3 regions of the Cellulomonas sp. PSBB021 genome follow, and region 2 is predicted to be linked to each of the others. Evidence: predicted binding sites of a transcription regulator. Region 2 holds the regulator's gene; each other region holds the start of a gene.
What was found. Region 2 encodes HrcA, which represses chaperone genes, less so after heat shock. Its sites were predicted from a motif close to TTNGCACTCGNNNNNNNCGAGTGCNAA; they were not measured.
Positions count from the first base shown of each region.

Region 1: CBP52_RS16895 (FmdB family zinc ribbon protein) is a predicted target of HrcA. The motif match lies at 2,012-2,038, and genes of this name have one in related genera.
Region 3: groES (co-chaperone GroES) is a predicted target of HrcA. The motif match lies at 2,556-2,582, and genes of this name have one in related genera.

Region 1 covers NZ_CP021430.1:3,675,014-3,682,444, forward strand. The annotation lists gene CBP52_RS16875 (hypothetical protein) at 1-139, shown strand, start outside; gene CBP52_RS16880 (hypothetical protein) at 209-508, shown strand; gene CBP52_RS16885 (SAF domain-containing protein) at 631-1,302, shown strand; gene mscL (large conductance mechanosensitive channel protein MscL) at 1,346-1,894, shown strand; gene CBP52_RS16895 (FmdB family zinc ribbon protein) at 2,097-2,426, shown strand; gene CBP52_RS16900 (penicillin acylase family protein) at 2,463-5,018, shown strand; gene CBP52_RS16905 (5-formyltetrahydrofolate cyclo-ligase) at 5,091-5,726, opposite strand; gene galU (UTP--glucose-1-phosphate uridylyltransferase GalU) at 5,938-6,837, shown strand; gene glp (gephyrin-like molybdotransferase Glp) at 6,876-7,431, shown strand, end outside.
Region 2 covers NZ_CP021430.1:1,534,682-1,542,112, reverse strand. The annotation lists gene hemW (radical SAM family heme chaperone HemW) at 1-171, shown strand, start outside; gene CBP52_RS06940 (DUF4870 domain-containing protein) at 193-498, opposite strand; gene CBP52_RS06935 (hypothetical protein) at 782-1,675, shown strand; gene CBP52_RS06930 (DUF3097 domain-containing protein) at 1,731-2,582, opposite strand; gene hrcA (heat-inducible transcriptional repressor HrcA) at 2,741-3,760, shown strand; gene dnaJ (molecular chaperone DnaJ) at 3,836-4,966, shown strand; gene CBP52_RS06915 (16S rRNA (uracil(1498)-N(3))-methyltransferase) at 4,992-5,750, shown strand; gene ppdK (pyruvate, phosphate dikinase) at 5,833-7,431, opposite strand, start outside.
Region 3 covers NZ_CP021430.1:2,018,629-2,026,059, reverse strand. The annotation lists gene CBP52_RS09130 (SRPBCC domain-containing protein) at 1-49, shown strand, start outside; gene CBP52_RS09125 (glutamate--cysteine ligase) at 151-1,287, opposite strand; gene CBP52_RS09120 (class I SAM-dependent methyltransferase) at 1,287-2,492, opposite strand; gene groES (co-chaperone GroES) at 2,714-3,010, shown strand; gene CBP52_RS09110 (WhiB family transcriptional regulator) at 3,177-3,482, opposite strand; gene CBP52_RS09105 (MerR family transcriptional regulator) at 3,853-4,773, shown strand; gene CBP52_RS09100 (response regulator transcription factor) at 4,959-5,657, shown strand; gene guaB (IMP dehydrogenase) at 5,712-7,229, shown strand.

The DNA of each region.
Region 1 (7,431 bases), 1.7 Mb from region 2:
CGGCTGGCTGCAGTCCGACGGCGTGCAGCGCTCGCGTGACGAGCTCGCGGAGGCGCTGCGCGACGAGCTGGGCGTCACCCGCCGGTCGTACCGGATCGACACCGCCGTGCGCGGGGCGATCGAGCGCGCGCTGTCCTGAGCGCCCGGTGCGGTCGGCGCACGGGTCACCCGGCTCGGACCGGTTCCGCCGCGGTGCGATGATCGGGCGATGAGCAGCCAGGACCCGCGCCCGCGACGGCCGCGCCGCGCGGTGCGCCCGCCCGGGACGGTCGGCACGGACGAGTCGGTGCTGCGCTCGACGCTGCCCGCGGCCCCCGCGGCGACGACCGCACCCGCGGTGTCGCCCGCGGCGTCCCCCGGCGCGGGACCGCGGTCGGGCGGCGCGGGAGACCGGTCCGGCGATGCGCTGCTCGCGCTGCGCAGCGCGGACGACTCCGACGTCGGGTGGGGCGAGGGAACGGACGCGAACGACGAGCGCCTGCGCCGCGACAAGCCGCCGCACTGGTGACCTGACCGCGCGCGGGCGTCCGGTCCGTCGCGACCCGACCCCAGCCCCGCGCGGACGTGCACCCGTCCACAGGTGACCGAACCGGGGGCCCCGCGTGGCGCGTTGCGCTCTAGCGTGCGGGCGTGCCGTCGACCAGGTTCCCCGTCCCGCCGCTCGAGCGGCGACGCCGCCCCGTGCGGGTTGCGTGGCGCGCGGTGCTGTGGCGGTGGCGGTTCGTCGTCGCGGCGCTCGGGGTGGGCCTCGCGGCGTCGTCGGCGCTGCAGGTGCTGAGGCCGCCCGCGCCCGAAGTCCGGGCGGTCGTGGTCGCGGCGCGTGACCTGCCCGCGGGCACGACGCTCGGCTCGGGCGACCTGCGTGTCGCCCGGCTCCCGGCGGCCCTCGCGCTGCACGCCACGCGCACGAGCCCGGCCGGTCTGCTCGGCCGCGCGACGGCCGTGCCGGTCCCCGCGGGCCTGCCCGTGGTGCCCGACCTCCTGACCTCGGGCGAGCTCGTCGGTCCGCCGGGCACGGTGGTCGCGGCCGTGCGGCTCGCGGACCCCGCGGTCGCGGCGCTGCTGACACCCGGCACGCGGGTCGACGTGCTCGCGGCGGCGGCCGAGACCGGCACGCAGGGTGTCGTCGTCGCGCGGCGCGCGCTCGTCCTGCCGGTCGCCCCGGGCGGCGACGAGGGGGGCTGGGCGGTCGGCGGCGAGGCGCAGACGCCGCCCGTGCTGCTCGCCGTGACGCCCGAGGAGGCCGCGGCGCTGGCGGGAGCCGCGGTGACGGCCTTGCTCAGCGCCGTCGTCGTGCCATGATCGAACGTCCGGCCTGGTTGTCCCGTGCTCATCGGAGGTACTCGTGTCGCAGTCCACATTCGGTTCGACGGCGGGATCCGCCGCGAACGCCCTCGGCTCCGGCGCCAAGGGCCTGGGGAAGGTCTTCGAGGGGTTCAAGGACTTCATCTCGCGTGGCAACGCCGTCGACCTCGCGGTCGGCGTCGTCATCGGTGCGGCGTTCGGCGCGTTCGTCCAGTCGATCGTCGACGGGTTCATCAACCCGCTCATCGGGTGGATCTTCGGACAGCCGAACCTCGACAAGGTGCTGGCGTTCGGCCCGGATGGCAAGGACCCGATCAGCTTCGGCCACATCCTCAGCGCCGCCATCACGTTCCTCATCACGGCTGCGGCCGTGTACTTCGTGGTCGTGCTGCCCCTCAACAAGCTCGCCGCGCGGCGCAAGCGCGGTGAGGAGGCCGAGCCGGCCGCGCCGGCCGAGGACATCCTGCTGCTGCAGGAGATCCGCGACCTGCTCGCGCAGCGCCCCACGCCCGCGCTGCAGTCCGACCTCACCACCCCGCCGACGATCCGCCCCGAGGACGGCCCGACGCCGCCCGCGCCGACCGTCTGACGCTCCGCGTGACGAGGGCGCCCGACATCTCGGCCGGGCGCCCTCGTCGCGCGCTGGGCACCCGGCACCGCGCCCACCGGCGGTCCGGGAATCGACGGGTTGCGCGGGTCGTTACCATTGGCACTCGGAACGTGTGAGTGCCAGGCCGCGCCACCCCGGCGCCCGGGCTCGCAGCATCAAGGACGGACCTCAGGGAGAACCGGTGCCCACCTACTCGTACGCGTGCACGGCGTGCGGCCACGCCTTCGACATCCACCAGTCGTTCTCGGACGCCTCGCTCACTGTCTGCCCGGAGTGCGAGGGCAGGCTGCGCAAGGTCTTCTCGTCGGTCGGCGTCGTGTTCAAGGGCTCGGGCTTCTACCGCAACGACGCGCGCTCGGGCACGAAGTCGTCGTCGGTCCCCGCGGTCTCGTCCGACAAGGGCACGTCCGGCGCCTCCTCGACGCCCGCGTCGTCGGACTCGTCGTCGTCCTCCACGGCCTCGTCGCCCGCGCCCTCGGCCGCCCCGGCCGCTGCGCCGGCCGCCTCCTGACGGCAGCCGCGCCGGGCCCGCACTACCCTCGCAGACGTGCTCCGTAGCCGTGCCGCCCGTCTGACCGTCCTGTCGGTCGCCATCGTCCTCGTCGTCGCGCTGGTGGCGACGGTCGTCGCCGCATTCGTCGTCGTGCGCCGGCCGCTGCCCCAGGTGAGCGGCACCCTCGAGGTCGCGGGCCTGCACGACGAGGTGACAGTGACACGCGACGCACGCGGCGTCCCGACCATCACCGCGCAGGACCCGCACGACCTGTTCCTCGCGCAGGGCTACGTCGCGGCGCAGGACCGGTTCTTCGAGATGGACTACCGCCGCCACGTCGTCGCGGGGCGGCTCTCGGAGCTCGTCGGGCAGAACCAGGACGCGCTCGACGCGGACAAGGTGATCCGCACGTTCGGCTGGCGCCGGGTCGCGGAGGCCGAGCTCGCGATCATCGACCCGTCGACCCGCGACGCGCTCGAGGCGTACGCCGCCGGCGTCAACGCCTACCTGGACGGCAAGGCGCCCTCGCAGATCGCCGTCGAGTACACCGTGCTCGGGCTGCAGGTCCACGTCGAGGCGCCCGAGCCGTGGGAGGCCGTGGACTCGCTCGCGTGGCTCAAGGCGATGGCGTGGGACCTGCGCGGCAACTACGACGCCGAGCTGTCGCGGGCACGCGTGTACGCGTCCGTGCGGGACGTCGCGAAGGTCGACGAGCTGTTCCCGGCCTACCCGTACGACCTCAACGCCCCGATCGTCGCGGCCGAGGACCTCACGAGCGCGACGCCGGCGAGCGCGGCCGGCGAGCTCGACCTGGACGACTCGGGCCTGCAGGCGGCGATCGACAGCGCGAACAAGGCGCTCGACGCCGTCCCGCACCTCGTCGGTGAGGGGGAGGGTGTCGGGTCGAACTCGTGGGTGGTCTCGGGCGAGCACACCGCGAGCGGCGCGCCGATCCTCGCGAACGACCCGCACCTGGGCATCTCCGCGCCGGGGATCTGGATGCAGGTGGGTCTGCGCTGCGCGCAGGTCGACGAGGCGTGCCCGTACGACGTGTCGGGCTTCGGCTTCGCGGGCTTCCCGGGCGTGGTGATCGGCCACAACGCGGACCTCGCGTGGGGTCTGACGAACCTGGGCGCGGACGTGACGGACTTCTTCGTCGAGCGGGTCGAGGGGAACGCGACCGTGCGCGGCGACGGCACGGCGCGGATCCGAGCCCGTACGGAGGTCATCAAGGTCAACGGCGGTGACGACGTGACCATCGTCGTGCGCCAGTCGGTGCACGGGCCGATCGTCTCGGACGTGCTGGACGTCGACCAGGTCGGTGACGCGCCCATGCCGGACGGCACGTCGGACCGCGGGTACGAGGTGGCGCTCGCGTGGACGGCGCTCGCGCCGGGGCACACGGCCGACGCGGTGCTCGCGACGGCGACCGCGAAGGATGCGAGCGACATCGCGCGCGTGGGCCGGCTGCTCGACGTGCCGTCGCAGAACATCGTGTTCGCGACGACCGACGGGCACATCGGGTACCAGGCGCCGGGTCGGATCCCGGTGCGGCAGACGGTCAGGGGAGCGGTGCCGTCCGACGGCACGTGGCCGCGCCCCGGCTGGGACCCCGCCTACGACTGGCAGGGCTACGTCGACCCGGAGGAGATGCCGCGCGCGCTCGACCCGGCCGAGGGCTTCGTCGTCGCGGCGAACCAGGCGGTCACGCCCCAGGGCGTCGGGCCGTTCCTCACCGACGACTGGGACTACGGCTACCGGGCCCAGCGCATCCGCACGGTGCTGTCGACCGCGATCGCGCGCGGCGACAGGATCGACGTCGCCGACGTGAACACGCTCCAGAACGACCAGCGCAGCCCGTACGCGGACGTGCTCGTGCCGTGGCTGCTGCGCATCGACATCGACGACGCGTTCGCGGACGACGGTCAGCAGCTGCTGCGCACGTGGGACCACGTGGCGAGCGCCGACTCCGCGGCCGCGGCGTACTTCGCGGCGGTCTGGAAGACGCTGCTCGAGCTCACGTTCGCCGACGACCTGCCCGACGGCGAGCTGCCGAACGGCGGCTCGCGCTGGCTCGAGGTGGTCCGCGGGCTGCTCGACGAGCCCGACTCGCCCTGGTGGGACGACCGCACGACCCCGGGCCTGCTCGAGGGCCGCGACGAGGTGCTCTACCAGGCGATGGTCACGGCCCGCCTGACGCTCACGCAGCAGCTCGGGCGGGACGCCGACGAGTGGCGCTGGGGCCGGCTGCACACGGCCGCACCCGAGCACCCGGTCCTGGGCGGCTCGTCGGTCCCGGGCCTGGTGCGCTCGTTCGTGAACCCCGACCCGGTCGAGGTGGGCGGCGGCTCGTCGATCGTCGACGCGACCGCGTGGGACGCGTCGCAGGGGTACGGGGTGACCGCGGCGCCCTCGATGCGGATGGTCGTCGACCTGGGCGACCTGGACTCCTCGACCTGGGTGACCCTGACCGGGACGTCGGGGCACCCGGCGAGCCCGCACTACGCCGACCAGCTGGGCGCGTGGGCGCAGGGGACGACGTTCCCGTGGCCGTTCTCGACCGCCGCGACGCAGGCGGACGCGGTCGACCGGCTGACGTTGCGCCCCTGACGCCGGGTCGGGACCGCGACTCGTCGGGGCCACGGCCGGTCATGAGCACGGCCGGTGGGGACCGCGGCCGGGTCAGGAGCGCAGCGGGGCCCAGCCCTCGGGCGTCGCGTACGCGTCGACGCGCCGGTCGTGCGGCTCGCGGGGCAGCGGGTCGACGCTCGCGTCCCGCACCTCGTCGGGGAACACGAGCGCGACGACGAGCGCGTCGGGCCGGGCGTGCTCGAGCGCCCGGTCGTACCAGCCGCCGCCCTGACCGAGGCGGCTGCCGGCGGTGTCGACCGCGAGCGCGGGGGCGACGATCACGTCGGCGTCGGCGAGCGCCTGCGGCCCGAGCGTCGGGCCACCGGGCTCGGGCGGCCGGCCGGGTGCGCGCTCGCGCAGGTCCTCGCCACCGCGGTACTCGGCCCAGTCGCGCTGCAGCCCCGAGCCGAGCACGGGCAGCAGGATGCGCACCCCGCGTGCCGCGAGCCGCTCGAGCAGCACCCCGGTCGCCGGCTCGGTCGGACGCGCGGCGTAGACCGAGACGCAGCGCGCGTCGCGCACCGCGGGGATGGCCGCGACGACGTCCGCGATCGCCGTGGCGGCCTCGTCGCGCAGCCGGGCCGAGCGGTGGGAGCGCGCCTTGCGGACCGCCGAGCGGAGGAGCTCCTTCGCCTCCTCGGGCTCGGGAGGGGACGTGCGGAGCGACGGTTCGGCGGCGCTGCTCATGCGCCCAGTGTCGCAAACGTTCCGCGGGCGGTCGTACCCGGGCCCGGGCCGTGTCCCACGCCTCGGACACACCCTCGGGGTCACCCGCGCGGGTGAACAGATGACGACCTGCGGAATCGGCCATGGCGCCCGGATGACGACGTATCGACATGACCCACGCCACACCGGCGTCCCCTGGGCGAGGCCGGACGCGCGCGGCTAGCGTTCCGGCATGACGATCCACAAGGCAGTCATCCCCGCCGCGGGACTGGGTACCCGGTTCCTGCCCGCCACGAAGTCGACGCCCAAGGAGATGCTCCCGGTCGTCGACAAGCCCGCCATCCAGTACGTCGTCGAGGAGGCCGTCGCGGCCGGTCTCGACGACGTCCTGCTCATCACGGGGCGCTCCAAGCGCACGCTCGCCGACCACTTCGACGCGGTGCCCGAGCTCGAGGCCGTGCTGGAGGCGAAGGGGGACGCCGAGCGTCTCGCCAAGGTTCGCGAGTCCACCGAGCTCGCCAACGTGCACTTCGTGCGGCAGGGCCAGCCCAAGGGTCTCGGCCACGCCGTGCTGCAGGCCAAGCGCCACGTGGGCGACGAGCCGTTCGCGGTCCTGCTGGGCGACGACCTGATCGACGAGCGCGACGACCTGCTCGCGCCGATGCTCGCGCTCCAGGAGCGCCTGGGCGGGTCCGTCATCGCGCTGCTCGAGGTCCCGCGCGAGCAGATCTCGTCGTACGGCTGCGCCGCGGTCGAGGCTCTGGACGGCGAGGACGCGGACACCGTGCGCATCACGGGCCTCGTCGAGAAGCCCCCGGTCGACGAGGCGCCGTCGAACCTCGCGATCATCGGCCGCTACGTGCTGCACCCCGCGGTGTTCGAGGTGCTCGAGAACACCGCACCGGGCCGCGGGGGCGAGATCCAGCTGACCGACGCGCTCGCGACGCTCATGGACCTGCCGGCCGAGCAGGGCGGCGGCGTCACCGGCGTCGTGTTCCGCGGCCGCCGCTACGACACGGGTGACCGGCTGGACTACCTCAAGGCCGTCGTCCGGATCGCGGTGGATCGCCCCGACCTGGGCCCCGACTTCAAGGAGTGGCTCGAGAAGTACGTGGCCGGCACCACCGCCTGACGCGCGGTGCCGGGCCGGATGCGCGGCACAATGCCGCCATGAGATCGGTCCAGGACCACCTGGCGGCCGTGCTCGCTGCCGTCGGGCCGGTCGCCCCGCTCGACGTGGCGCTGCACGACGCGGTGGGATGCATCCTCGCGCGTGACCTCGTCGCGACCCGGGACGTGCCCGCGACCGCGGTGGCCGCGCGTGACGGCTACGCGGTCGCGGCGCACGAGACCGCGGCGGCGGGGCTCGACACGCCGCTGACGCTGCCCGTCGCGCACGACGTGCTGCCCGGTGCGCCCGCGGGCGTGCGGCTCGCGCCCGGTCAGGCGGTGCGCATCGCCTCGGGTGGCGCGCTCCCGCTCGGTGCGGACGCGGTCGTCCCGCTCGAGGAGACCGACCGCGGTGCGGTGCGGTTCGCGCTGCAGCGCCCGGCGGTCGGGGGCCAGCACGTGCGGCCCGTGGGCGCCGACGTGCGCACCGGTGAGGTGGTGCTCGCCGCGGGCACGCGCCTGGGGGCGCGCCAGCTCGCGCTCGCGGCCACGCTCGGCCACGGGCGGCTGCACGTGCACCCGACGCCGCGCGTCGTGCTGCTGTCGGTGGGCGACG
Region 2 (7,431 bases):
ATGCCGCTCGACGAGCTCGCCGACGACGAGCGGAGCCGGGTGGCCGGGCTCGTCGCCGACGGGCTCGTCGACGGTCGGACGCTGCTGACCGCGCGGCGTCTGGTGCTCACGCGCCGCGGGCGGCTGCTCGCGGACCTCGTCGTGCGGACGCTCGCGGGCTTCGGCGCCTGAGCACCGCCCGCGAGCGCCGCGTCACTTGACCAGGCGGAGGGTCAGCGGGTAGCGGTACCACTCGAAGCGGCTCGCAGCGACGGCGGCCATGATCTCGAGCACGAGCGCACCGATGCCGACGACGGCGAGGATGACAAAGCCGACCAGCACGATCGTGAGGATCGAGCCCACGACGACCGCGATGAGCACGGTGATCTGGAAGTTCAGCGACTCCTTCGCCTGGTTCTCCAGGTACGGGCCGCGGCCGCGGAACACCAGCCAGATCACGAGCGGCGCGATGAAGCCGAGACCGATCAGGGGCAGGACGTGCGCGAGGATCGCCCACATCTTCTCCTCGTCGGGCCGCAGCGGCTGCGGGCCCGCGCCGTACGCGGGCGGCGGCGGGGCCGAGTCCCAGCCCTGGCCGTTCGGGGGGTCGTGCTCACGAGGTACCTCCGTCGTGTCGGTGGGCGCGTGTCGGACGTCACCCGGATCGGTGAGGCGGCGACTGTGCTGGTCGCAGGGTAGTCGTTCGGGGTCGTCCACAGGGTCTGCACGGTTCCTTGACACGACTGGTGCACTTCGGTTCGCTTTCGTGGGGCCACCCCCGGCCCACTGACGAAGGAGACGCATGAGCGACACCACGCCGCGGCCGGACGACGGGAGCAACCCGGTCCCGCCCGGACCGCAGGAGCCCACGCCGCCGGCGCCCGAGGGTGCCTACCCGCCGCCTCCCGCCGGTGCCTACCCGCCGCCCCCCGCGGGCGCCACCCCGCCGCCCCCCGGCGGCTACCCGCCGCCGCCCGCCCCGGGCGGCTACGGCGGCGACCAGAGCGTCGACGTCGTCGAGGGCTTCAAGTGGGGCTGGAAGAAGTTCACCGAGAACCTCTCGCCGATCCTCATCGCGATCGTCGCGTACGTCGTCGGCTCGATCGTCGTCATCGGCATCTGGTACTTCGTGATCGCGGGCCTGTTCCTGCGCACGTCGGAGACCACGATCGACGACGACGGCAACATCACCTTCGGGTCGGGCCCGGGCTTCGCGGCCGTGCTGCTCTCGACGGCGCTGATCTCGGTCGTCGCGGTGCTCGTGCTGTCGATCGTGCAGGCCGGCTTCGTGCAGGGCGCGCTGCGGATCAGCCGTGGCGAGGCGCTGACCGTCGACACGTTCTTCAAGTTCAAGAACCTGCCCGCGGTGATCCTGGCGTCGCTGCTGGTCGCCGTGCTGACGGCCGTCGGCTACGCGCTGTGCTACCTGCCGGGCATCGTGGTCGCGTTCTTCGCGCAGTTCACGCTGTACTACGTCGTGGACCGCGGCTCGGGCGCGGTGGACGCGCTCAAGGCCAGCTTCCAGCTCGTCAGGGACAACATCGTGCCCGCGCTGCTGATCTTCCTCGGCGTCGCGCTCGCGAGCGCCGTCGGTGGCCTCGTGTGCGGTGTCGGCACGCTCGTCACGCTGCCCGTCGCGCTGCTCGCGCAGACCTACGTGTACCGCCGGCTGAACCGCGAGCCGGTCGTCCCCTGACCGGTCCGGAACCGAGGACGGGCTCCCGCGCCGCAGCGCGGGGGCCCGTCCGTCGTCAGGCCGTGACGAAGTCGATGAGCTCCTCGACGCGGCCGAGCAGCGCGGGCTCCAGGTCGGCGAAGGTGCGCACCGTGCCGAGGATCCGCTTCCAGGCCTGCGCGACGTCGGCCTGGTCGGCCGCCGGCCAGCCGAGCTCGCGCAGGATCCCGAGCTTCCACTCGGTGCCGCGCTCGATCGTCGGCCAGGCGGTCAGGCCCAGCCGCGCGGGACGCACGGCCTGCCACACGTCGACGTAGGGGTGCCCGAGCACCAGGACCGTGCCCGCGGGCGCGACGCGCACGGCTTCGGCGGCGATCCGCGCCTCCTTCGACCCCGCGACCAGGTGGTCGACGAGGACGCCGACGCGCCGCTCGGGGGTGGGGGAGAACTCCCGCAGCGCCTCGACCAGGTGATCCACGCCCTCGAGCAGCTCGACCACGACCCCCTCGACGCGCAGGTCGTCGCCCCACACCTTCTCGACCAGCTCGGCGTCGTGCCGGCCCTCGACCCAGATGCGGCTGCCCCGCGCCACCCGCGCCCGGGCGCCCTGGACGGCGCGCGAGCCGGACGCGGTTCGCTCGGGCGGACGCGGCGCCGTCGACGTCACGGGCGCCGTGAGGACCACCGGCTCGCCGTCGACCCAGAACCCCGGCCCGAGCGGGAACGTGCGCGTGCGGCCCTTGCGGTCCTCGAGCACGACGACGTGCTGCCCGCCCGACTTCTCGACGCGCACCACGGCACCCACCCACCCGGTGGTGACCTCCTCCACGACGAGCCCGCGCTCGGCGGCCTGCGGACGCGACGTCCGCGGTCCTCGGTGGTGCTCGGCACGTCCGCCGCCCAGCACGTCCGACCCGTAGCGATCCATCAGCCTGGCTCTCCCTCGTCGCGGTCCGTCGGTCCGTCACCCTAGGGTGCCCACGGACCGCTCGGGCGGCAGCGCCCGCGCGCGGCGTAGGATTGGCACTCGGACGAGGCGAGTGCTACCAGTGACGGGCAGCGGGCGGCGCGACGGACGGAGGCGAGATGAGCGACGAGCGGCGGATGGACGTGCTGCGCGCGATCGTCGAGGACTACGTCTCGACGAGCGAGCCCGTGGGCTCGAAGGCGCTGGTCGAGCGGCACGCGCTCGGGGTGTCGTCGGCGACGATCCGCAACGACATGGCCGCTCTCGAGGAGAGCGGCTTCATCGCTCAGCCGCACACGTCCGCCGGTCGCATCCCGACCGACAAGGGGTACCGCGTCTTCGTCGACCGCCTGACGACCGTCAAGCCGTTGTCCGGGCCCGAGAAGCGCGCGATCGGCGCGTTCCTCGAGGACGCGGTCGACCTGGACGACGTCGTCGACCGCTCGGTGCGGCTGCTCGCGCAGCTCACGCACCAGGTCGCCGTCGTGCAGTACCCCTCGCTGCGGCGCTCCGCGCTGCGCCACATCGAGCTCGTGCCCGTGGGCCAGCGACACCTGCTCGTCGTGCTCATCACCGACACCGGCCGCGTCGAGCAGCGCACCCTCGAGGCGTCGGCCGAGCTCGACGAGCTCGGCGTCGCGCAGTTGCGCGCGACGCTCAACGCGCGCGTCGCCGGCCGCCGGCTCGCGGAGCTGCGCGGCGTGGTCGACGAGCTCGCGGAGCGGTACACCGACGACGACCTCGCGCTGCTGCGCCAGGTCGTGGGCGTGGTCGAGGAGACGCTCGCGCAGGAGAGCGAGGAGCGCGTCGTGCTCGCGGGCACGGCGAACCTCGCCCGCGGGGGCACGGACTTCGCGCGCAGCCTCGGTCCGGTGCTCGAGGCGCTCGAGGAGCAGGTCGTGCTCCTGCGCCTGCTGTCCGAGATGGCCGAGGACACGGCCGCGGTCTCGGTGCGGATCGGGCACGAGACGCAGCACGACGGTCTGGTCGAGACGAGCTTCGTCACGAGCGGGTACGGCGACGAGGGCGGTTCGGTCGCCCGGGTCGGCGCGATCGGTCCGACCCGCATGGACTACCCCGCGACCATGGCGTCCGTGCGCGCCGTGGCGCGCTACCTCACGCGCATCCTCGCCGGGTAGCCCCCGGCCACGCACCGCGGACGCCCGGCGTCCCGACCATCCGACGAGCCCGCCAGGAAGCGAGCAGACCACCACGTGAGCACCGACTACTACGCGATCCTCGGCGTCCCGCGCGACGCGACGCCCGAGCAGATCAAGAAGGCGTACCGCAAGCTCGCCCGGGAGCACCACCCGGACGTGGCGGGCGACGACCCGGCCGCGGAGGAGCGGTTCAAGGACGTCTCGCGCGCCTACGAGGTGCTCGGCAACCCGGAGAAGCGCCGCGCGTACGACCTGGGGGGCGACCCGTCGTCGCCCGGCGGCGGCATGGGCGGCGGCTTCGGGTTCCAGGACATCTTCGAGACGTTCTTCGGCGCCGCGACGGGTGCGGGCGCGCAGCGCGGCCCGATCCCGCGCGCGCGGCGCGGCCAGGACGCGCTGCTGCGCCTCGACCTCGACCTCGCGGAGGTCACGTTCGGCACGCACCGCGAGGTCCCGGTCGACACCGCGGTGGTGTGCCCCACGTGCCAGGGGTCCTGCTGCCGGCCCGGCACCTCGCCGCGGACGTGCGAGGCGTGCCACGGCCGGGGCACGGTGCAGCGCGTGGCGCGCTCGTTCCTCGGCCAGGTCATGACGAACCAGCCGTGCGCGGCGTGCCGCGGGTTCGGCACGACGATCCCGGAGCCGTGCACCGAGTGCGCGGGCGAGGGGCGCGTGCGGGCGCGCCGCACGATCGCGGTGGACGTCCCCGCGGGCGTCGACACCGGCACGCGCATCAAGCTCACGAGCCAGGGCGAGGTCGGCCCGGCGGGTGGCCCGCCCGGTGACGTGTACCTCGAGGTGCGCGAGCGCCGGCACGAGGTGTTCACGCGCGACGGCGACGACCTGCACGCGACGCTGTCCGTGCCGATGACCGCCGCCGCGCTGGGCACCGTGCTCACGTTCGAGACGCTCGACGGCGAGCAGGAGGTCGACCTGCGCCCCGGCACGCAGCCCGAGCAGGTCGTGACGCTCAAGGGGCTCGGCGTGGGGCACCTGCACGTCGGCGGACGCGGCGACCTGCACGTGCACGTCGAGGTGACCGTCCCGACCGGCCTCGACGACGAGCAGGCCGAGCTCCTGCGCCGCCTCGCGGCGCTGCGCGGCGAGGAGCGCCCCGAGGGCCGGCTCGCCGCCGCGCACCAGGGCGTCTTCGGCAAGCTGCGCGACAAGCTCGCCGGCCGCTGAGCGTGCGGGACTGGACCCGTAGCCGATGACCGCACCCGTCTTCGTCGTCGACCCCGGCCGTCTCGACGCCCTCGCGGTGGGCGACACGTTCCGGCTCGACGGCACCGAGGGCCGCCACGCCGGCGTCGTGCAGCGCCGGGCGCGCGGTGAGCGGGTCGACGTGGTCGACACGCGCGGCGTCCGGCTCGTCGGCGTGGTCGCGCACGCCGGCCACGAGGGCGTCGACGTCGAGGTGCTCGAGCTCGTGCGGGAGCCCACGCCCCGCGTGCGGCTCGTGCTCGTGCAGGCGCTCGCGAAGGGCGACCGCGACGAGCTCGCGATCGAGGCGGCGACCGAGGTCGGCGCGGACGCGGTCGTGCCGTGGCAGGCGGACCGCTCGATCGTCGTGTGGCGCGGCGAGCGCGCCGCCAAGTCCCGCGCGCGCTGGCTCGGCACGGTGCGCACGGCCGCGAAGCAGTCACGCCGCGCGTGGGTGCCGGACGTGGACGTCGCGCTCGACTCCCGGGCGCTCGCGGTCCGCGCGCGTGAGGTGGTCGCGGCCGGGGGAGCCGTGCTGGTGCTGCACGAGAGCGCGACCGACCCCCTGGCGGGCGCCGAGCTCCCGCAGGACGGCGACGTGCTCGTCGTCGTGGGTCCGGAGGGCGGCATCGGCGACGACGAGCTCGCGCGGCTCGTCGACGCGGGCGCGCGGCCCGTGCGCCTCGGACCGCACGTGCTGCGCACGTCCACCGCGGGCCCGGTCGCGCTGGCGCTGCTCGCGACCCGCCTGGGCCGCTGGGGCTGAGCACGACGGCGCCGGCCCGCGTATCTCCGCGCGGACCGGCGCCGTGCTCGTGCCCGGCGTCACCCCGCCGGGAAGGGGTCCGTCAGCGCGTGTCGCTCGCCGCCGCGACCGCGGAGCGACCGGCCTCGAGCCGCGCGACCGGCACCCGGAACGGGCTGCAGGACACGTAGTCCAGACCGACCGCGTGGAAGAACCGGATGCTCTCCGGGTCGCCGCCGTGCTCGCCGCATACGCCGAGGTGCAGGTCGGGCCGCACGGCGCGGCCCTCCTCGACCGCGATCTGCACGAGGCGCCCGACGCCGCGGGTGTCGACCGTCTCGAACGGGGAGACCGCGAGCACGCCGTTCGCGTTGTACTGCGGGAAGAACGCGCCCTCGACGTCGTCACGCGAGAAGCCCCACGTGGTCTGCGTCAGGTCGTTCGTGCCGAACGAGAAGAACTGCGCCTGCGTCGCGAGGCGGTCCGCGGTGAGCGCCGCACGCGGGAGCTCGATCATGCAGCCGACCGGCAGGTCGAGCGGCTGACCGGTCTCCTGCGACACGTCCGCCATGATCCGCAGCGCCTCGTCGCGCACGAGCCGCAGCTCCTGCACCGAGCCGACGAGCGGGACCATGATCTCGGGCCGTGGCGCGAGGCCGTCCGTGAGCAGCTGCGCGGCCGCCTCGCAGACCGCACGGATCTGCAGCGCGAACAGCCCGGGCACCACGAGCCCGAGGCGCACGCCACGCAGGCCGAGCATCGGGTTCGCCTCGTGCATGCGCCGTACGGCGGCGAGCAGGTGCAGGTCGTGCGGGTCGACCTCGCCGCGCGACTCGGCGAGCGCGACGCGCACCGAGAGCTCGGTCAGGTCGGGCAGGAACTCGTGCAGCGGCGGGTCGAGCAGCCGGATCGTCGTCGGCAACCCGTCCATGGCCCGCAGGATCCCGACGAAGTCCTCGCGCTGGACCGGCAGGAGCGCGTCGAGCGCGGCCTGGCGCTCGTCGTCGTCGGTCGCGAGGACCACCCGCTCGACGAGCACGCGACGGTCGCCCAGGAACATGTGCTCGGTGCGGCACAGCCCGATGCCCTGCGCACCGAGGCGGCGCGCGCGGGCGGCGTCCTCGGGCGTGTCGGCGTTCGCGCGCACGCCGAGGCGGCGGACGGCGTCGGCGTGCGTGAGGATCCGGTCGACCGCGACGACGAGCTCGGCCGTCTCCTCGTCCGCGGCCTCGGCGAGCGCGACGTCGAGACCGTCGTCGAGGTAGCGGCTCACGGGCGAGGGCTGCACGGGCACGGACCCGACGAAGATCTCGCCGGTGGTGCCGTCGATCGCGATGACGTCGCCCTCGTGCACGGTGCGCGGCCCCACGTGCAGGCGGCGGCCGGGGAGGTCGATGTCGAGCGCCTCGGCGCCGACCACGCACGTGCGGCCCATGCCGCGTGCGACGACCGCGGCGTGCGAGGTCTTGCCGCCGCGCGCGGTGAGCACGCCCACCGCGGCGATCATGCCGCCCAGGTCGTCCGGGTTGGTCTCTCGGCGGACGAGGACGACCTCCTTGCCCTCGGCGGCCCACTCCTGGGCCGTCTCCGCGTCGAACACCGCCATGCCGACGGCCGCACCCGGCGACGCGGCCATGCCGCGGGCGAGCAGGTCGCGCTCGGCGCCCGCGTCGAACTGCGGGAACAGCAGCTGGGACAGCTG
Region 3 (7,431 bases), 480 kb from region 2:
CATGACGGCCGCCATGGGCCAGATCGACGCGGTGCTGGCCGATGCCTGAGGGGACGGTGAGCGGCCCCGCCTCGTACTTCCCGTCGATCGAGCGGACGTACGCGCAGCGCTGACCACGCGGGCGGGCTCGAGGCGCGAGTCCCGGCCGGCTCAGAGCGGCTTGCCCGCCCGGAGCTCGGCGACGAGGGACGCGACCACCGCGTCGAGCTCGCCCGCGTTGCGCCGCGCGACCGCGCGCTGGCGCTGGTAGGACGCGCCCCGGCGCAGCACCACGCGCACCTGGTCGAGCTCGTCGGCGCAGCCGAGCCGCTCGGCCACGGGCGCGAGCACCTCGAGCCAGCGGGACACCGAGTCGGTGACCAGCTCCTCGTCGCCGGCCGCGTCGGTGATGACGATCGCGTCCATCCCGTAGCGCGCCGAGCGCCACTTGTTCTCCTGGACGAACCAGGTCGGCATGCTCGGCAGCGGCTCGCCCGCGTCGAGGAGCGTCGAGAAGTGCTCGACGAGGCAGTGCGTCAGCGCCGAGATCGCGGTGACCTCGAGCAGGTTCGTCGCGCCGTCGGCGATGCGCATCTCGAGCGTCCCGAACCGGGGCGACGGGCGGATGTCCCAGCGCACCTCGTCGAACTGGTCGATCACGCCCGTGTGCATCATGTCGCCCACGTACTGCTCGAGCTGCGACCACTCCTCGAACTGGTACGGCAGGCCCGCCGTGGGCAGCTGCTGGAACAGCAGCGCGCGGTTCGACGCGTAGCCGGTGTCCTTGCCGTTCCAGAACGGCGACGACGCCGACAGCGACTGGAGCTGCGCGAACACCGTCAGCATCGCGCGCGAGATCGGCAGCACCTTGGCCCGGTCCTCGACGCCGACGTGCACGTGCACGCCGTAGATCAGCATCTGCCGGCCCCACCACTGCGTGCGGTCGATCAGCGTCGCGTAGCGCTGCTTGTCGCTGACCTTCTGCGTCGCCCAGTTCGCGAACGGGTGCGTGCCGCCGCCCATCAGGTCGATGCGCAGGGGAGCGGCGGCCGCGGCGACCTCGTCGAGCGCGCGCTGCAGGTCCCGGCCCGCCTCGGCGACCGTGCGGCACTTGCCCGAGGAGATCTCGACCGTGTTCCGCAGGAGCTCCTGCGTGATGTTGGGGTGGTCGTGTCCGACGGTGTCGAAGATCGCGTCGGCCGCCTGGCGCAGGTCGCCCGAGTCGGCGTCGACGAGGGCGACCTCCCACTCGAGGCCGACCGTCGAACGCTCGCTGCGGGCGAACGGCAGGTGCACGGGTGCGGCCATCACGCGTCCCCCGGGGTGCTGGTGCGGGTCTCGAGCGGCTCGACGACGAGCACGCTCTGCTGCCCGGCGATGCGCGTCAGGACGATCGTGCCCGTCGCCTCGCCCCGCAGGTCGAGCTGGCGGCGCAGCTGCTCGGGCACGACGGCGGTGCCGCGCTTCTTGATCGTGAGCCGCCCGACGCCGCGCTCGCGCAGGTACGTGCGCAGGCGCTTGAGACCGAACGGCATGCGGTCGAGGACGCGGTAGCCCGTCGCGAACGGGGTCGCGCTGCGCTCGTCGGACGTCACGTACGCGATCGTCGGGTCGACGAGGCGTCCGCGCACGTCGAGCGCGACGTCCCCGACGAGCCCGGCGCGGATCACCGCCCCGTCGGGCTCGTACAGGTAGCCCCCGAGCTCGCCGACGTGCGCGGCCGCGGGCTCGTCGGGTGCGAGGACGTGCGCGGTGCCGCCCGCGAGGACGAGCGCGGACCGCCCGGGGCCCTCGGGTGCGAGGGGCCCGAACCACAGACCCAGCTCGACGACGTCACCGTCGACCGAGACCCACTGCGCGCGCGCGTCCGCGGGCAGGTCGCGGTGCGCGACGCCCGGGCCGAGCTTGAGGCCGAGGGCGGGGACGCGCTCGCGTACGGCGAGCACCGCGTCGAGCGGCGGTGCGTACGCGGCCGGGTCGTGGACGCGCGAGCCGCCGCCCGTGCGCCGGGCGGGGTCGGCGTAGACGCCGTCGACGTCCGCGAGGTCGAGCGTGAGGCCGTCGGTGTGCCGGACCTCGACCTCGGGGAAGTGGCGCAGGTTGACCGTGGCGATCGCGGCGGTCATCTCGTCGAGCTCGGCCGCGGTGACGCGCAGCCCCACGCCCGCGAACGCGAGCGCGTCGGCCCCGATCCCGCACGTGAGGTCCGCGACGTGCGTCAGGCCCGCGTCGCGGTACCGGCGCGCGTGGTGCGCGGCGACCTCGAGCCGGGTCGCCTGCTCGAGCCCGGCGGACGTGAACAGCATGCCGTCGGCGAAGTCGCCGAGCTTGGCGTGGGCCTTGGCGCGCAGCCGGGACTGCGTGAGCGCGGCCGCGACGAGTGAGGGGTGCAGCCCCTCGGCGCGCAGCCGCTCGCCCAGCGGCATCGCCAGCCGCTCGTCGTACGGCGGCAGGGCGGACAGCAGCGCCCACCCCTCGGGGGCGAGCAGCCGGCTGAGCCCGTCGGCATCCATGGCGGCGATCCTTCCACCTGTCGCGCGCCGCGGTGCACCGCACCGGGCGGCGGGTGGACACGGTTAGCACTCGCCTTGACCGAGTGCCAAGGCGTTCCTAGAGTGAGGGAACTGGCACTCTCGGTGTGAGTGTGCCAATGCGCCAGGCCTTCCGGCACCCGCGACGACGGTGGCTGGGCGCGACCCGCTGAACCACTCAACACGCGAAGGGGAGGTCCGCTGTGTCGGTCTCCATCAAGCCGCTCGAGGACCGGATCGTCGTGAAGCCGCTGGAGGCGGAGACGACGACGGCCTCGGGCCTGGTCATCCCGGACTCCGCCAAGGAGAAGCCCCAGGAGGGCGAGGTCCTCGCGATCGGTCCGGGCCGGATCGACGACAAGGGCAACCGTGTCCCGCTCGACGTCGCCGTGGGTGACAAGGTCATCTACTCGAAGTACGGCGGCACCGAGGTCAAGTACGCCGGCGAGGAGTTCCTGATCCTCTCGGCGCGCGACGTGCTGGCGGTCGTCGCCAAGTGATCGCCCGCCGGCTCGCGCCGCCGTCCGTGTGACGGTGACCGCGGTCGGCGACGACGAGGGCCCCCGTCCTGGTGGACGGGGGCCCTCGTCGTTCCCCGGTGGGTCCCGGTGGTCTCTCGGTGCCCGAGGTGCCTCGCGGCGGTCCGGGCGGTGGCAGCAGCGGGAGTCAGGCGCTGGTGCGGGCGACGACCGTGCGGGCACGCTGGGCGAGCAGCGCTGCGCGCTCGTCCTCGGAGAGCCCGCCCCAGACGCCGTACGGCTCACGGACCGCGAGCGACTGCTCACGGCACTGCTCGAGCACGGGGCACGTGGCGCACACGGCCTTGGCGGCCTCGGCGCGGCGACGGCGGGCTGAACCACGCTCGCCCTCGGGGTGGAAGAACAGGTCGGGGTCGGCCTGGCGGCAGGCGCCTTCGAACTGCCACTCCCACAGGTCCATCACCGGTCCGGGCAACCTCGAGATCTCGGCCATGCGTCCTCCTCGTGCAATCGTCCGGCTGCGGATCCGGGCGATCTGGTGTCTGGCGGTGGTGCGGTGCTGGTGGGCGGTGACCAGGGTCCGAAGTCCCAGGCCGAGCCGCTGTCGTGACCGGAACGCTACAACCGAGTCAGAATCCGGTCAAGACCCGTTCGCGAGGCAGTCGTGACGCGGTTCGAGTCGCGTGTGTCCCGGTTTTCCCCGAACGGGGGACGGCTCGGGACCGCGCCGGTGCGCGCAGCCCGCGAGGCGACTGGCAGAATCGCGCCATGACCTTGTCGCCCGACGACGGCTCTGCCGCGCCCGAGCGCGACCCGTCGGACGACACCGTGGCGACCGCACCCCCCGACGCCACGCCGCGCCGCTGACGGTCGCGGCCGTCGCCGCGCGCCTGGGCGTCGCGCCCGCGACGCTGCGCACGTGGGACCGCCGGTACGGGCTCGGTCCGTCCGAGCGCTCCGCCGGGTCGCACCGGCGCTACTCCGCGAGCGACGTCGAGCGGCTCCTCGTCATGCGGCGCCTCACGCTCGACGGCGTCGCACCCGGTGACGCCGCGCGCATCGCGAGCGTGACCGAGGTCGAAGGGCACGCGCAGCCCGGCCCGACGAACGTCGAGACCGCCCTGCAGGGCGGCGTCGGCGCGCGCCCGGGCGTGCCGTTCGGTGCGGGCACCCCCACCGCGCTCGTCGACGCCGCCCTCACGGGCGACGCCGCCACGTGCCGCGCGCTCGTCGCGCTGCCGCGCACGGCAGGCGTCGCCGAGCTCGAGCACTGGTGGACCGGGCTGCTCGAGCCGGCGCTCACCGAGCTCGCGCGTCGCACCGTGGTCGACCGGCCCGGGCAGGACGCGCCGCTCACCGTGCGGGCCGCGGCGGTCGAGGCCCTGCGCGCGTGGCTGCCGGCCGCGCCGCGCGGCGGGGGAGTCGTCCTCGTGCTCGTCCCGGAGGGCCAGGAGCGCCCGCTGCTCGTGCACGCGCTGACCGCCGCGCTCGTCGCCGCCGACGTCGACGCGCGGGCCGTGGGCGGGCCGACGAGCGTGCACCACGTGCTCGAGCTCGTGGTCATGACCCGGCCCGGCGCGGTCGTCACGGTCTCGCGACGCGCCGACGTGGACCTGGCGCATGTCGCCCAGCTCGCGCATGCTCATCCCGGGCTCGCCCAGTTCGTCATGATTCCCGACACGACGTCCGACGTGCCCTCGGGTGCGTCGGTGACCCGATCCCGCACGTTCCGCGGACTGCTGCACGAGGTGCTCGCAGTCGCGGGTCGTACTCCGAACGGGTGAAGTCCACGGTGGGCCGCGCCGCGGGCTGCGGGGGGAATGTGCCGGTGTCGGACGTAGCCATACCGTCCGATAGCAGCACATGCGGCCATCAAGCACCCATCCGGTACGCGGGACCCCCACCCGCCGCGCTGGACGGGCTCGCTAACGTCACGTACCCGAAGGGCCGATAGCACACGCAGGTCCCGATGGGGAACACCTGGAAGAAGGAGGACGCGATGGCGGGTGTGGTCGTCTGCCATGCCTCGACCGCCGTTCGTGAACGACTGGTCGTGACGTCGATCGGCGTGCCGACGCTGAGCCCGGTGCGAGCCGCCGCCACCGTCGACGAGCTGCTCGCGCACGCACGTCGCGTCCCGCCGACGGTCGTGCTGCTCGATGCGCACATCCCGGCGCCCGGCGCCGGTGAGGCGATCCGTCGGTTGCGCGCCGTCGCGCCCGGCGTCGCCGTGGTGCTGCTCGCGCAGCCCGACGACTCGGCGGCCCTCGACCGGGCGCTCGCGCTCGGTGCGCGGGGGTTCCTCGCGCCGGACGTCGGCCGTGCGGAGCTCTCGGCGGTCGCGGCGCACGTGCTCGCGAGCCCGGTGCTGCCCGGCGGGCAGCGGCCCGTCGTGGACGTGCCGCGTCCGGCGGTGCCCGCGGCGGAGGCCGAGGGCGGCGCGGGTGTCGCGCAGGAGCCGGCCAAGCCGGCCGTGACGCTCACGAAGCGGGAGATCGAGGTCCTCGTCGGCATGAGCAACGGGCGGTCGAACGCGCAGATCGGGGCCGAGCTGTTCCTCTCGGAGGACACGGTCAAGACGCACGCGCGGCGGCTGTTCCGCAAGCTCGGCGCCAACGACCGGGCCCAGGCCGTGGCGATCGGCCTGCGCGGTGGTCTGATCCGCTGAGCCGCAGTCGTGGACGGGCGGCCGTAGGGGCGGCGGGCGACGTATCCTGAGCGGATGACGGGACCCGACTCGCCGGCCGACCCCTTCGCTCGCATCGGCCTGACCTACGACGACGTCCTCCTGCTCCCGGGAGAGACCGACGTGATCCCCAGCGAGGTCGACACGACCTCGCGGCTCACGCGTGAGATCCACGTCCGCGTCCCGCTGCTCTCGGCCGCGATGGACACCGTGACCGAGTCGCGCATGGCCGTCGCCATGGCGCGCCAGGGCGGCATCGGCATCCTGCACCGCAACCTGTCGATCGCCGACCAGGCGCACCAGGTCGACCGGGTCAAGCGCTCGGAGTCCGGCATGGTCTCCGACCCCGTGACCGTGTCCCCGGACGCGACGCTCGCCGAGCTCGACGAGCTGTGCGGCCAGTACCGCGTCTCCGGCCTGCCGGTCGTCGACGACGAGCGCCGCCTGCTCGGCATCATCACCAACCGCGACCTGCGGTTCGTGCCGGTCGGCGAGTTCGCGACGCGCCGCGTGCGCGAGGTCATGACCGCGATGCCGCTCGTCACGGCGCCCGTCGGCATCGACCGCGACGACGCGGCGGCGCTGCTCGCCAAGCACAAGATCGAGAAGCTCCCGCTGGTCGACGACGCGGGCGTGCTGCGCGGCCTCATCACCGTCAAGGACTTCGTGAAGTCCGAGCAGTACCCGCTGTCGACCAAGGACGCCGAGGGCCGGCTCGTCGTCGGTGCCGCGATCGGCTTCTTCGGCGACGCGTGGGAGCGCGCCACGGCGCTCGTCGAGGCGGGGGTCGACGTGCTCGTGGTCGACACCGCGAACGGCCACGCGCGGCTCATGCTCGACATGGTCCGCCGCCTGAAGTCCGACCCGGCCACGCGCGGCGTGCAGGTGATCGGCGGCAACGTCGCCACCCGCGAGGGTGCGCAGGCGCTCGTCGACGCGGGCGTCGACGCTGTCAAGGTGGGCGTGGGACCGGGCTCGATCTGCACGACGCGCGTCGTCGCCGGCGTCGGGGTGCCGCAGGTGACCGCGATCCACGACGCGTCGCTCGCCTGCAAGCCCGCCGGCGTCCCGGTGATCGGCGACGGCGGTCTGCAGTACTCGGGCGACATCGCCAAGGCGCTCGTCGCGGGCGCCGACACGGTGATGCTCGGATCGCTGCTCGCGGGCTGCGACGAGTCGCCGGGCGAGCTCGTGTTCGTCAACGGCAAGCAGTACAAGCACTACCGCGGCATGGGCTCGCTCGGTGCGATGGCCTCGCGCGGGCGCATCTCGTACTCCAAGGACCGCTACTTCCAGGCCGACGTCGCGTCGGACGAGAAGATCGTCCCCGAGGGCATCGAGGGGCAGGTGCCGTACCGCGGGCCGCTCGCGGCCGTCGCGCACCAGCTCATCGGCGGTCTGCACCAGTCGATGTTCTACGTCGGCGCGCACACCATCCCGCAGCTCCAGCAGCGCGGGAAGTTCGTGCGCATCACGGCGGCGGGGCTCAAGGAGTCCCACCCGCACGACATCCAGATGACGGTCGAGGCGCCGAACTACTCGTCGCACCGCTGACCCCTCCCGAACGGCGGCCGCCCCTGCGGGGGTGGCCGCCGTTCGTCGTCCGGGGCAACCCCGCGAGACTCAACGTTTCACCCATGGGCCGGACGGTGCGGCGTGGATACCGTCTTCCCACCTCATGCCGTGGGGTCGGCGGCGCTCGTATGTGAGCGCTCAACCGGCCGGTCCGGGCGCGGTACCACTCGCACGACGCCGT